2 regions of the Clostridium septicum genome follow, and region 1 is predicted to be linked to the other one. Evidence: a T-box and tRNA genes for the amino acid it is inferred to sense, from the RefSeq annotation. Region 1 holds a T-box; the other holds one or more tRNA genes.

The links. The T-box of region 1 lies ahead of argS (arginine--tRNA ligase). A T-box ahead of a tRNA ligase gene usually reads a tRNA of that ligase, here a tRNA-Arg.
Region 2: it has a tRNA-Arg gene. The T-box ahead of argS (arginine--tRNA ligase) is inferred to sense a tRNA for this amino acid. The anticodon was not compared.

The regions. Positions count from the first base shown of each region.
Region 1 is NZ_CP023671.1:458,374-464,776, reverse strand. It holds gene CP523_RS02010 (LCP family protein) at 1-855, shown strand, start outside; gene CP523_RS02005 (site-2 protease family protein) at 977-1,618, shown strand; gene CP523_RS02000 (Ppx/GppA phosphatase family protein) at 1,825-3,333, opposite strand; T-box leader at 3,525-3,731, shown strand; gene argS (arginine--tRNA ligase) at 3,786-5,477, shown strand; gene CP523_RS01990 (AI-2E family transporter) at 5,592-6,403, shown strand, end outside.
Region 2 is NZ_CP023671.1:2,558,200-2,564,602, reverse strand. It holds gene CP523_RS11805 (hypothetical protein) at 1-655, opposite strand, end outside; gene CP523_RS11800 (ABC transporter permease) at 661-1,260, opposite strand; gene CP523_RS11795 (ABC transporter ATP-binding protein) at 1,253-1,966, opposite strand; gene CP523_RS11790 (ECF transporter S component) at 2,227-2,826, shown strand; gene CP523_RS11785 (alpha/beta-type small acid-soluble spore protein) at 3,080-3,262, shown strand; gene CP523_RS11780 (alpha/beta-type small acid-soluble spore protein) at 3,333-3,515, shown strand; gene CP523_RS11775 (alpha/beta-type small acid-soluble spore protein) at 3,591-3,773, shown strand; tRNA gene CP523_RS11770 (tRNA-Gly) at 3,834-3,908, opposite strand; tRNA gene CP523_RS11765 (tRNA-Lys) at 3,959-4,034, opposite strand; tRNA gene CP523_RS11760 (tRNA-Gln) at 4,038-4,112, opposite strand; tRNA gene CP523_RS11755 (tRNA-Arg) at 4,118-4,194, opposite strand; tRNA gene CP523_RS11750 (tRNA-Arg) at 4,235-4,311, opposite strand; gene CP523_RS11745 (amidase domain-containing protein) at 4,435-5,472, opposite strand; gene clpB (ATP-dependent chaperone ClpB) at 5,570-6,403, opposite strand, start outside.

The sequences.
Region 1 (6,403 bases):
AACTATATAGGAGAGACTACAGAAACAGAGTCTGCATTAATAGAAAAAACAGGTGTTCAAAAATTAAATGGAGCACAAGCCCTTTCATATTCTAGAATTAGAAAAGTAGGAAATGGTAGTTATGAAAGAACAGAAAGACAAAGAAAAGTTTTAACACAAATTGCAACAAAATTAAAAGATGTTAGTCCTTTAAGATATGTTAGTATAGCAAATAGTATAGCAAAACATGTAAATACTAATATAGATATACCTGAAGCTTTAGACTTAGCATACACTATTTATAAATTACCAGATCTTAAGATAGAACAACTTCAAATGCCTCAAACAGAACTTATAGTTAGAGATGGAGAATTTAAAAATTTAGGTTGGGTATTACTTATTGATAAAGAACAAAACTCAAAAGTTTTACATGATTTTATATTTGAAAATAAGCTTCCTGATTCAAAAGAATATGATTATTATGCAATAGAAAGCTTAAAATCAACTTATGATGCAGAACATGAAAGGTACACGTCATTATATGGAACTGTATCTGAAGAAAATAATGATAAAAATTTAGATGATGATTTACCTTTAATTAGAGAACCAAAACCAGAAACAAATACAAATACAAATACTGATTCAGGAAATAACACTGATAAAAATCCACCAGTAACAGAACAAGAAAAACCATCAGAAAAACCACCAACAACAGAAGGTAATAAACCACAAATAACTCCACCAACAACAGAGGGTAATAAACCACAAATAACTCCACCAACAACAGAAGAAAATCCATCAGTATCAGAAAATGAAAAACCATCATCAAGTGGAGTAGAAAATAGTAGAAATGCTGTAACAAAAGTAAATAGATAAAAATGAATTTTTATAACTCCTCATATGAGGGGTTTTTTCTTTAAAATACTGTAAACATATAACATTTAATTATACATATATGTTATAATCTTTAATAAACATAATCATTAGGAGTGATGAAATGAGAAATTATTTATTAAATATTATTTTAACTGTTCCAGCTATATTAGTAGCTTTTACAGTTCAAGGGTATTCTAGAGCTTTAGTAGCTGATAAGCTTGGAGATAAAACACCAAGATTTCAAGGAAGATTAACTTTAAATCCGGCAGCACATATAGATCCAATAGGATTTATTATGATTTTATTAGTTCATTTTGGATGGACTAAACCTGTTGATACAAATCCTAATGCATATAAAAGAGGATATAAGGATGCTATAAAGGTAAGTATAGCAGCACCACTTGGAAATTTAATTATAGGTTTAATTTTTACATTTATATATGCTTTTTGGGCAGCGTTAGCTAAGTCATTGCCGACCAATTTTTACCTAACTGGTTTATCAATGTTACTTTACATAGCTGTAATAAATGTGAATCTATTTGTTTTTAATTTAATACCTCTTCCAGGACTTGCAGGATTTGACATATTAAGAGATTTATGGCCTAAAACATTTTATAAAGTTGCAGATACAATTTATCAGTATCAAATTCTTATATTAATGGGTGTTTTATTAATTGGTAGTAAATTAATATCAATTCCTTCAAGTCTAATATTTAATTTATTTACAAAAATAGCATTTAGTGTTGTAGGAATATTTTTATAGAATTTATAATTGAACATAAAAAAGGAGCTGTATCAAAATTATAATTTGCTAATTATTTTTGATATTTTCCAAACCAAAAAGCACATAGTAAGATTAAACGTTCTTACCATGTGCTTTTGTTATATCTACTTATATAATTTATTTTTCTTAAAGTACAAGCTATATTTTCTAGGAATAGTTATTTTAAGATAGCCCATTTTTGTTTATTAACCTTTTATTATAATAAGATCTCTATTATATACTTCTTTAAATCTGCTAGATGCCCTTAGAGCTTGACGTATTTCAAGTTCAACATCTATGTCAGACCATACAGTTAATTTAACTTCATTAGAGTCAAATTCAACATTTATATCTTTAATAGCACCAACCAAGCTTCTATCAAGGCCTTCAGAAATTTTTAGAAGTACTCCTATTTGAGCTATACATTTTAAATCAAGTTGATTTATAATAGTTGCAAAAGGTGGTAATGGAAGTTTATAGCTATTAAATCTATGAGATGCAGCAATTGCAGCACTCATTAAAAGCTCTTTATGGCTTAAGCCATTTATATAAGAGTGTAATATTACATAAAAAGAATGTTTATGGTGATCATAGTAATTTATACTAATACCACAATCATGTAGCATAGAAGCAGTTTTTACTATGTGGTAATATTTTTCTCCTAAATTATGAAGTGGTCTTAGTGAATCAAAAAGTTTTGATGTAATATCAAAAACATGTTTAGCATGACATTTATTAATGTTTAATGTATCTAATATACCATTAATACTATAATCTAAAATATCGTTATCTAGATTATAAGTTTTTTCTAAATAATCATACATTATACCTTCTCTTAAGCCACGTCCTGAAATTATTACATTACTTGCATTGGCAATTTTTACTATAGAACAAAATATAGCTGTACCACCAACAATAATGTCAGCTAATTCAAAATCAAGACCTTCAATTTTTTGTCTTTGTTTAAAATCTTTTGATTTTACTATATTAAAGATTTCTTGCACATCTATATCTGTTAATTCATAGTTGTGAGGGATATCAAAAGGGTAGCGTTTTCTTACCCTATCAATTTTACCTAAATTTCTAACTATTTCAGCAACGCCTATTACAGAATCAAATTTAGCTTCTTTAAACCATTCAATTGCATTTAAACTAGATTTTATAATATTAAGTGCATTATCTATACTATTTGGTAAAACTCTGTCATTTAAGTTGTGTTTAAATGTTAAGTTTACACTACCAAAAGGTAAAGTGGAACTTCTTATTATTTTATGATCTTTTATCCAGGCTATATGGGTTGCTGTGCCTGCAACTTCTACCATTAAAGAATTTTCAACATAGATACTTTTAGTTACCCCAAGATAATTTAGATATATCTCATCTTTGCAACTAAGAACATTAACCTCAATATCTAATTCTTTTTTTATAAGAGATATTAGTAAATCCTTGTTGTCTGCAGTTCTAAAGGATTCAGTAGCAACAGCAAAAATTTTAGTAACTCCAGATATAGTACATAATGATTTATAAGAGCGAAGAGTAGAAATGATTGAATTAATTTTATCCTTACATATTGAACAATCATTAACTAAATCATCGCATAATCTTATAGAGGTTTTAAGTTCATCTATAATTTTAAAATATCCGCCTTCTTCAACTTCTGTTAACATTAACCTTACAGAACTTGGACCAATATCAATAACACCAACTCTATTCATAAGAACTCCTTATTATAAATAATATTACTTTGGGAAAGACCCATAATTAAATATTATATCATTTTTTTTTTTATTCAAGAGATAAATGAAAAATATATATTAAATTTATAATTATAGTAATTATATGTATCTTTATTGGTTGACAATAAAAGTTATAATTATGTATAATAAGCTTATTAAGTTAAATTAAAAAATAGTCGAAGAAGAGAAGAGTATTATAATTGATGCTTTAAGCGAGTAGGGGATGGTGTAAGCTCTATAAGATAAATTATAAGAAGAGAGCCTTGGAGACATTTACTGAAATTAAGTAGGATAAATCGTAGTAGCTGCGTTAAAGCGTTAAGTGGCATTTTTTAATGCAATTAGAGTGGTACCGCGGATGTAGATCCGTCTCTTATATATATAAGAGACGGATTTTTTTATTAAAAGTATAGATACTGGGAGGAATAAAAATGGATTATAAAAAGAAAGTTGCAGAAGTGATAAAGCAACATGTTGATATGGATATTGAAACAATAGAAAAACTTTTAGAAATACCACCAAAACCTGAAATGGGAGATTATGCATTCCCATGTTTTCAATTGGCAAAGGCTTTTAGAAAAGCTCCTAATATGATAGCTGAAGAGCTAAGTTCTAAATTAGATAAAGAAGGGTTTGAAAATATAACAAATTTAGGACCATACATAAACTTTTTTGCAGATAAAAGTATATTTACAAAAAATACAATAGAAAAAGTATTAGAAGAAGGAGATGACTACGGTTCATCAAATATTGGAGAAGGAAAAACTGTTTGTGTTGAATATTCATCACCTAACATAGCAAAGCCTTTCCATGTAGGTCATCTATTTACTACAGCTATAGGTAATTCTTTATATAAACTATTTAAAAAAGAAGGATATACTGTAGAAGGTATTAATCATTTAGGAGACTGGGGCACACAATTTGGTAAGCTTATATCTGCTTATAAAAGATGGGGAAATGAAGAAGCGTTAGAAGAAAATGCAATAAACGAATTACTTAGAATATACGTTAAATTCCATGATGAAGCAGAAAAGAACCCAGAGTTAGAGGATGAAGGAAGAGCTTATTTTAAGGCTTTAGAAGATGGAGATAAAGAAGCAGAAGCTTTATGGAAGAGATTTAGAGATTTAAGCTTAAAAGAATTTGCTAGAGTTTACGATATATTTAATGTTAAATTTGATTCATATGCTGGAGAAGCATTCTATAATGATAAAATGGATGTTGTAGTTAATGAATTAAGAGAAAAGAGACTATTAGTTGAAAGTAACGGAGCTCAAGTTGTAATGCTTGATGAGTATAATATGCCTCCATGTATAGTTTTAAAAGCTGATGGTGCTTCAATATATGCAACTAGAGATTTAGCAGCAGCTATGTATAGGAAGAAAACATATGATTTTGATAAGTGTGTATATGTAGTTGGAACACCACAAGCGTTACATTTTAAGCAAGTATTTAAGGTTTTAGAGCTTGCAGGACATGAGTGGGCAAAGGATTGCGTTCATGTAGGATTTGGATTAGTTAAATTTGCAGATAGAAAACTTTCAACTAGAAAAGGTGAAATAGTTTTATTAGATGATTTAATAAGAGAGTCAGTAGATAAGACATTAGAAGTAATAAATGAAAAAAATCCTAATCTTGAAAATAAAGAAGAAGTAGCTAAGAAAATAGGTGTTGGAGCTTTAGTGTTTACTTATTTAAAAAATTCAAGAGAAAAGGATATAGTTTTTGACTGGAAAGAAATGCTTTCATTTGAAGGGGAAACAGGACCATATGTTCAATATTCATATGCAAGAGCTAACAGCATATTACAAAGAGCTGGAGAGCTTAAAGGGGTAGCAGATTATTCTAAGCTTATTTCAAAGGAAGAGTTTGAATTAGTTAAGACTTTAGAAAACTTCAATAAACAAATTCATTTATCAGTAGAAAAGTTAGAACCTTCAGTTGTTACTAGATATGTTATAGATGTTGCAAAGGCATTTAATAAATTCTATAATGCACATTCTGTATTAAATTTAGAAGATGAAACATTAAAAGAAGCTAGATTGAAGTTAGTAGAAGCTAGTTGTCAAGTAATAAAAAATGCATTAGCTCTATTAGGAATAGAAGTAGTGGAAAAGATGTAACAAAAAGGGGTGTATAACATCCCTTTTATAGTATAAAAATTTAATAATAACAAGACTAAAACATTAGTTTATGATATAATCAAATATAAAATAATATAGAAAGGTGGACAGTTTGTGTTTAAAAATATAAAACATAAAGATTTAGTAATAGCAATTGTTATGGCCATTATAATAGGGATTGTTGGGTATAAAATTATAGATAATTATAGATACTTTTTTAATATATTAGGTAGATTATTATCATTATGTGTACCATTTATTTATGGGCTTGTCATAGCATATATACTAAACCCTTTAGTAAAGTTGTTAGAAAGAAGGTTTAAACTTAAAAAGGGTATTGCTATATTGTCAACTTATGCATTGATAATAAGTATTTTTACATTAATAGCCTTTTATTGGATACCTAGTGTTGTAGAAAGTGCTATAGATCTTACGAAAGATATTCCAAGTTATATTTTATCAATGCAAAATTGGATAAATGATGTATTAAGTAATCAGAACATAAAAGATATTATAGTTTCTACAGGTACTATGGATACTGTTAATGGAATAATTTCACAAGTTGGAGCTTTTACAGTAAGTTTATTGGAAGGATCATTTTCATATGTATTTTCAATATCAAGTAACTTACTTAAATTTGTACTTGGAATAATGATATCAGTATATGTGTTAGTAGATAAAGAGAGATTACTAAAAGGTACTAAGAGAATCTTGTTTATAATATTAAAGGAGGAAAAATCTAAAAAATTTATAGAGTTTATAAGAATTTATCATCATATGATAGGAACTTATATAGGGATAAAAGCTATAGATTCCTCTATTATAGGCTTTATGGCCTTTATATTACTAAATTTAGTTAAGTCAGAATATGCATTGCTTCTAGCTTTTATAGTTGGATTAACTAATATGATTCCTTATTTTGGGCC
Region 2 (6,403 bases), 1.3 Mb from region 1:
AAATTAAAATAACTGCATTTATAAAAATAGTTGGTATTAAAATCATTAAATTTAATCCTATTTTCTCTTTAAATATGTCCATAACTTCTAATGGAAGTGATTTTAATATCCATAAGTTTTTTCCTTCTATAGATATAGAATTTTGAGTTGTACAACTTAATGAAACCGCTCCTGATAAAAATACTATTAAAGCTAGTGGAATCATTTCTTTATCTACCTGTATCTTTAATATTAGTTCTAATATATCCCTGCCGAATAATAAACATGATATAGAAAACATAGTTATTAAAACTAATCCTACAAGTGTATTTACAACATAAATTGAGGAAGAAAAATATCTTTTTATTTCTTTTTTTAATAAAGCTTTAATTGGTGAAGATGCCTTTAATTCTATTAGTTTATAATTTGATTTTTTAAAGCTCTCTCCTAATTTTGAATTTATATTTTTAAAAACCTTATTAAATATAGCTAAAAATATTATAAATGGTATTATTGATAAAATAATAAACATACTTAATGATTTAATATCTAAATTGGTTACTCCTTGACTAAAATAATATGCTGGCGGATATATTTTTTTAAAAGCATCTATTATAGATTTAGAATTAATTAGTATGCTATTTAGAATATGTTGAAGTTTAAATGATATAGCCATTATTCCTATAAAAATGCAAATGTACCAATATTTAACACTAAATTTTTAAATTTAACTTTAGTAGCTATATAACTCAGTATAAACGCTATTATTGAGGCTATTATTACAGGTGTTAACGGCATAAAAATTAATCCCACAAATAAATATATAAAAAATAAATAGGATAAATCTACTCTACTAAAATATACTAATGCTGGCGGTATTAAAACAAATATTAATAATAAATAATTTAACAATAATAAATTAATTACTTTACTAGCAAGAATAGTTGTTGAAGTTATAGGTAAACTCATTAACATATCAAGACCTTTAACAGAAAACAATACTCCTTGTGCCTTATATATAGATGTAAAAAATATAAAAGCTGTACTTGCTAAAAATACCAAACATAAAAGTATATCAATATTTCCAGATGCTTCTAGAACATCTGCTATTAATGAAAAATACTTTATTCCTACATACACTAATAATATTGCTACAACTACCATACTTACTAATATAAATATACTTTTATATCTTTCTGTAACTCTCTTTTCCTTTAAGATTTTATTAATCCCGATGGAATTAATAAAATTAGCTTTAAGTAAACTAAATAAATTACTCATTTTCTATCAACTCCATAAATACATTTTCTAAAGTATTATCTCCAATAACTTTTTTTGTCTCTCCACTAGCTACAATAGCTCCATCTTTTATAATTGCTATTTTATTACATAGTTTTTCTGCTACTTCTAATACATGTGTTGAAAAAAATATTACTCCACCTTCACTGCACATCCTTTTCATTATTTCTTTCAAAGTATGTGATGCTTTAGGATCTAATCCAACAAATGGCTCATCTAAAATTAATAATTTAGGTCTGTGTATCAATGCCGATATAATAGCAAGTTTTTGTTTCATACCATGTGAATAGGAAGATATTAAATCTCCTAATGACTTAGTAATCTCAAATGCTTCTCCATATTTCTTTATTAAATTCTCTCTATCAATTTTAGAAATATTATATATATCACTTATAAAATTCAAATATTGTATTCCTGTTAATGAATCATATAAATCTGGATTATCAGGAATATATGCTATATTTTTTTTGCATTTTATAGGTTCCTCTTTAATAGATATACCATCTATAATTATTTCTCCCTCATCAAAATTTAAGATTCCAACTATTGATTTAATTGTAGTTGTTTTCCCGGCTCCATTATGACCTATAAATCCAAATATATCTCCTGATTCAATTTCTATAGATATATTATTTACAGCCTTTTTATTTCCTTTATATACTTTTGAATAATTAACAACTTTAAGCATAAAACACCCTCCTTTTATTCTATTTGTTATATATATAATATAACAAATAGAATAATTATTCAATACGATTTCATTAAATTTAATACCATTATTTTGAAATTTGTGTAATTTGATATTTTTTTATCAAAATTCTCTTTACAGTTTTTAATCATATGCTAAAATAAAATCGTCGGTATTCTAAAATGAAACTGAACTAAAAAAATAACAATCATTTTTACCGAATTATATCCATAAAAGGAATAAGAACGGAGGTCAATTAAATGTTAAAAACAACTGAAATGGGGAAATCAAAAAGTCATGTTAGAAAGATGGTAATGATAGCTATGTTATCAGGTATTTCTATATTTTTAGGTGTATCTGGCCTTGGATTTATTACATTACCTATATTTAGACTTACTATTATGCATGTACCTGTTATTATAGGTGCTATTTTAGAGGGGCCTATAGTCGGAGCAACTGTTGGTTTAATGTTTGGACTATTTTCAATGTATCAAAATTTTACTGCGCCAACACTTACTTCATTTGTATTTTATAATCCTATAATAGCTCTTGTCCCAAGAATATTAATAGGTATTGTAGCTTACTACATTTATAAACTTTTAAAAAATATTATAAAAAACCAGAGCATTTCAATTGGTATATCTGCAGTATTAGCAACTCTTACAAATACTATTGGTGTATTAGGTTTAACTTACATTTTATACTTAGAACAATATGCAGCTGCTAGAGAAATTTCTACTTCTGCTGTTTCAGGTACACTCCTTGCTATAGGAATATCTAACGGTATTCCAGAAGCTATAGTTTCTTCATTAATAACTATTCCTGTTGTAATTGGAATATTGAAAATAAAAAAATATTAATTTTTATAAAAAAGGACAATTTTTAATTAAAAATTGTCCTTTTTCATACATATTTACCCTACTCTAAGTTAATATTAATCATTAGTGCCAAATACATTTATGTTTTTGTCCAATATATGTATATATAAATTACTTTTACCTTTTTTGGTTTTATTTTTATAGTTTATAAAAAACTAATTTGCACAATATAATAATGCAAAGCAAAAAAGCTTAGCAAATAAAAAACTTTTAAAGTTTTAAGGAGGTAAGTACAATGGCAAAAACATTAGTTCCAGAAGCTAAAAACGGACTAGCCAAATTTAAAAACGAAGTAGCTAGTGAAATGGGAGTTCCTTTCACTGACTATAACGGAAACCTATCTTCAAAACAATGCGGTAGCGTTGGCGGAGAAATGGTTAAGAGAATGGTTCAACAATACGAATCAGGAATAAAATAATACTAATTTAAATGATCAAAAATTAAAACAAATTCAATTTTAATATTGAATATTTAAGGAGGAATTTATCATGGCAAAAACATTAGTACCAGAAGCAAAAAATGGATTAGCAAAGTTTAAAAATGAAGTTGCAAGCGAAATGGGAGTTCCTTTCACTGACTACAACGGAAACTTATCTTCAAAGCAATGCGGTAGTGTTGGTGGAGAAATGGTTAAGAGAATGGTTCAACAATACGAATCAGGAATAAAATAATTTGTAGTATAAATTCAAATATTAAAATAATAAACATTTTAATTTTTAATGTTAAAATGTTAGGAGGTTTTAATTATGGCAAAGACATTAGTACCGGAAGCAAAAAATGGATTAGCAAAATTTAAAAACGAAGTAGCTAGTGAAATGGGCGTTCCTTTTACTGACTATAACGGAGATTTATCTTCAAAACAATGCGGTAGTGTTGGTGGAGAAATGGTTAAGAGAATGGTTCAACAATACGAATCAGGCTTAAAATAATCTATCTTTAGAAGATTAACATAAACAAAAAAGAAGTGTAATTTTTTACACTTCTTTTTTTGGAGCGAAAGACGAGACTCGAACTCGCAACATTCACCTTGGCAAGGTGACGCTCTACCATTGAGCCACTTCCGCATAATTACTCAGGTATTCTGAGTTATATATTAAGTAACTTAGCATTAAATTGGTGGCTTACCGGGGAATCGAACCCCGGACACCTTGATTAAAAGTCAAGTGCTCTACCGACTGAGCTAGTAAACCTAATGGCTGGGATAGCAGGATTTGAACCTACGAATACCGCAGTCAAAGTGCGGTGCCTTACCGCTTGGCGATATCCCAGCATGTGGTGCGTGTTAAGAGATTCGAACTCCTGGCCCACGCCTTAGAAGGGCGTTGCTCTATCCAGCTGAGCTAAACACGCAAATGTTTAAATAACCTAATAAAGATTTATTAAAGTTATTTGGTGCGGCTTAAGAGATTCGAACTCCTGGCCCACGCCTTAGAAGGGCGTTGCTCTATCCAGCTGAGCTAAAGCCGCATGCATATTACGTTGTATATCATAACCCCTGAACGCATGTCTTGTCAACATATTTTAATAAAAAAATTAAAGTTCTAAAATAAAAAAAAGTCAGAATATACTAAATGTCGCAAATCATTGTTATTAACCCCTTTTTATCCTTAAATATCTAATATTTGAATATGCATATGTTGGATAATAAGAAAATAAAGGTCTATTATAATAGGGATATGAATGTGCAGATACATAAATTTCCCCTTGCTCATCTATATAAGTAATTATTGTAGAATGTGACCACATATCCTTTGATCTGCTATGTAGCTGTACTACATCTCCTAAACTTAAATTACTATTGTCCTTATTCTCAACTCCATATCCTGTGTTAACTAACCAATTTCTTAAATTTACTACTCTTATCCACGCATAACTTCCAGGTCTCCAAATTTTATCCATTGGAAGTCCCCCGTTTTTTAAACATTTTGATACAAAATTTGTACAGTCATTGCCTTGGTATTCTTCCTCTGCATCCCAATTTTCACTTGCCCACTTTGCTGCTAAATTCCCATCATATCCTGAATATCTATATACCCCCTTTTTATTTTCTTGTACTTTTGGATTACTTCTTTTATTAAAGTTATTTATATATTCTTTTAAACTAGATTTATTTTTCTTAATAATATTTATTTTATTTTCCATATATTTTTCATATGAACTAATTGTATTAACAAGCTCATCAGCTTTAATTCCTTCTTCAATAATATCTCTACTAACAAATAATTTATTATTTTTAATATTTAAGTAGATTAAATGATTATCTTTATATTTAGTTTTTACTTTTGAATTTTTATATTTTATTTCTATAATTTTATCTACATCTACCACTATTGATTTTTCAATTATATTAATAGAATTAATGTTTAAGAAAATATTATAAAACTCAGCTTTTACTTTGATATTTTTATACATCTCTATTATAAAAGAATAGTACACTTTGTTATAATTTTCTAAAATAGATTTAGGGTATATATATTTATTGCTTTTTTGTTTTAATTTCTTTTCGTTTTCTATACAATGACTAAAATATCCCATTAACACTTTCTCTATTTCCACTAAACTTTTATCTTGTATAAGTATATTCTTTTTTATTTTAAATCTCTTAAAAAAAGAAAATATTGAGTACATATTTTTCCTCCATACATATTACATCTTACATACATATATATTTTATACAAAAAAAAATATAACTGAAAATTTTCATTTCCAGCTATATTTTTAAATTTTATTGAACTTTTATAATAATCTCCTCATCTAATCCATCAATAGTTACATTAGATCCATAAGCGATTTCGCCTTTAATAATTTTTCTTGCTAGATTATTCTCTAAAGTGTTTTGTATATATCTCTTAAGAGGTCTTGCACCATATACCATATCATATCCCTCTTTAGCCATTATATCTTTTGCAGCTTCTGTTACTTCTAATTTAACACTTCTATCTTTTAGCCTATTTCTTACTTCATCTAAGAATATATCAATTATCTTCTTGATTCCTGATTCTGATAAAGGCTTAAACATTATAATATCATCTACTCTATTTAAGAACTCTGGCTTAAACCTTAGCTTCATTTCATTCATTACTTCTTCTCTTATTTTAGAATCTACAGAATGTTCATCAGTATTTTCTAAAAGATAGCTACTACCTATATTAGATGTCATTATAATTATTGTATTTTTAAAATCAACTGTTTTTCCTTTATTATCTGTTAATCGACCATCATCTAGTATTTGTAAAAATAAATTGAATACATCCTCATGAGCTTTTTCTATTTCATCAAATAATATAACACTATAAGGATTTCTTCTAACAGCTTCAGTTAATTGACCACCTTCATCATATCCCACATATCCTGGAGGCGCTCCAACTAATCTTGATACTGCATGTTTTTCCATATACTCAGACATATCTATTCTTATTATGTTCTCTTCTGAATCAAATAGATTTCTAGCTAAAGTTTTAGCAAGCTCTGTTTTACCTACCCCTGTTGGTCCTAAAAATATAAATGATCCTATAGGTCTATTTATATCCTTTAATCCTGCTCTAGCTCTTAATATGGC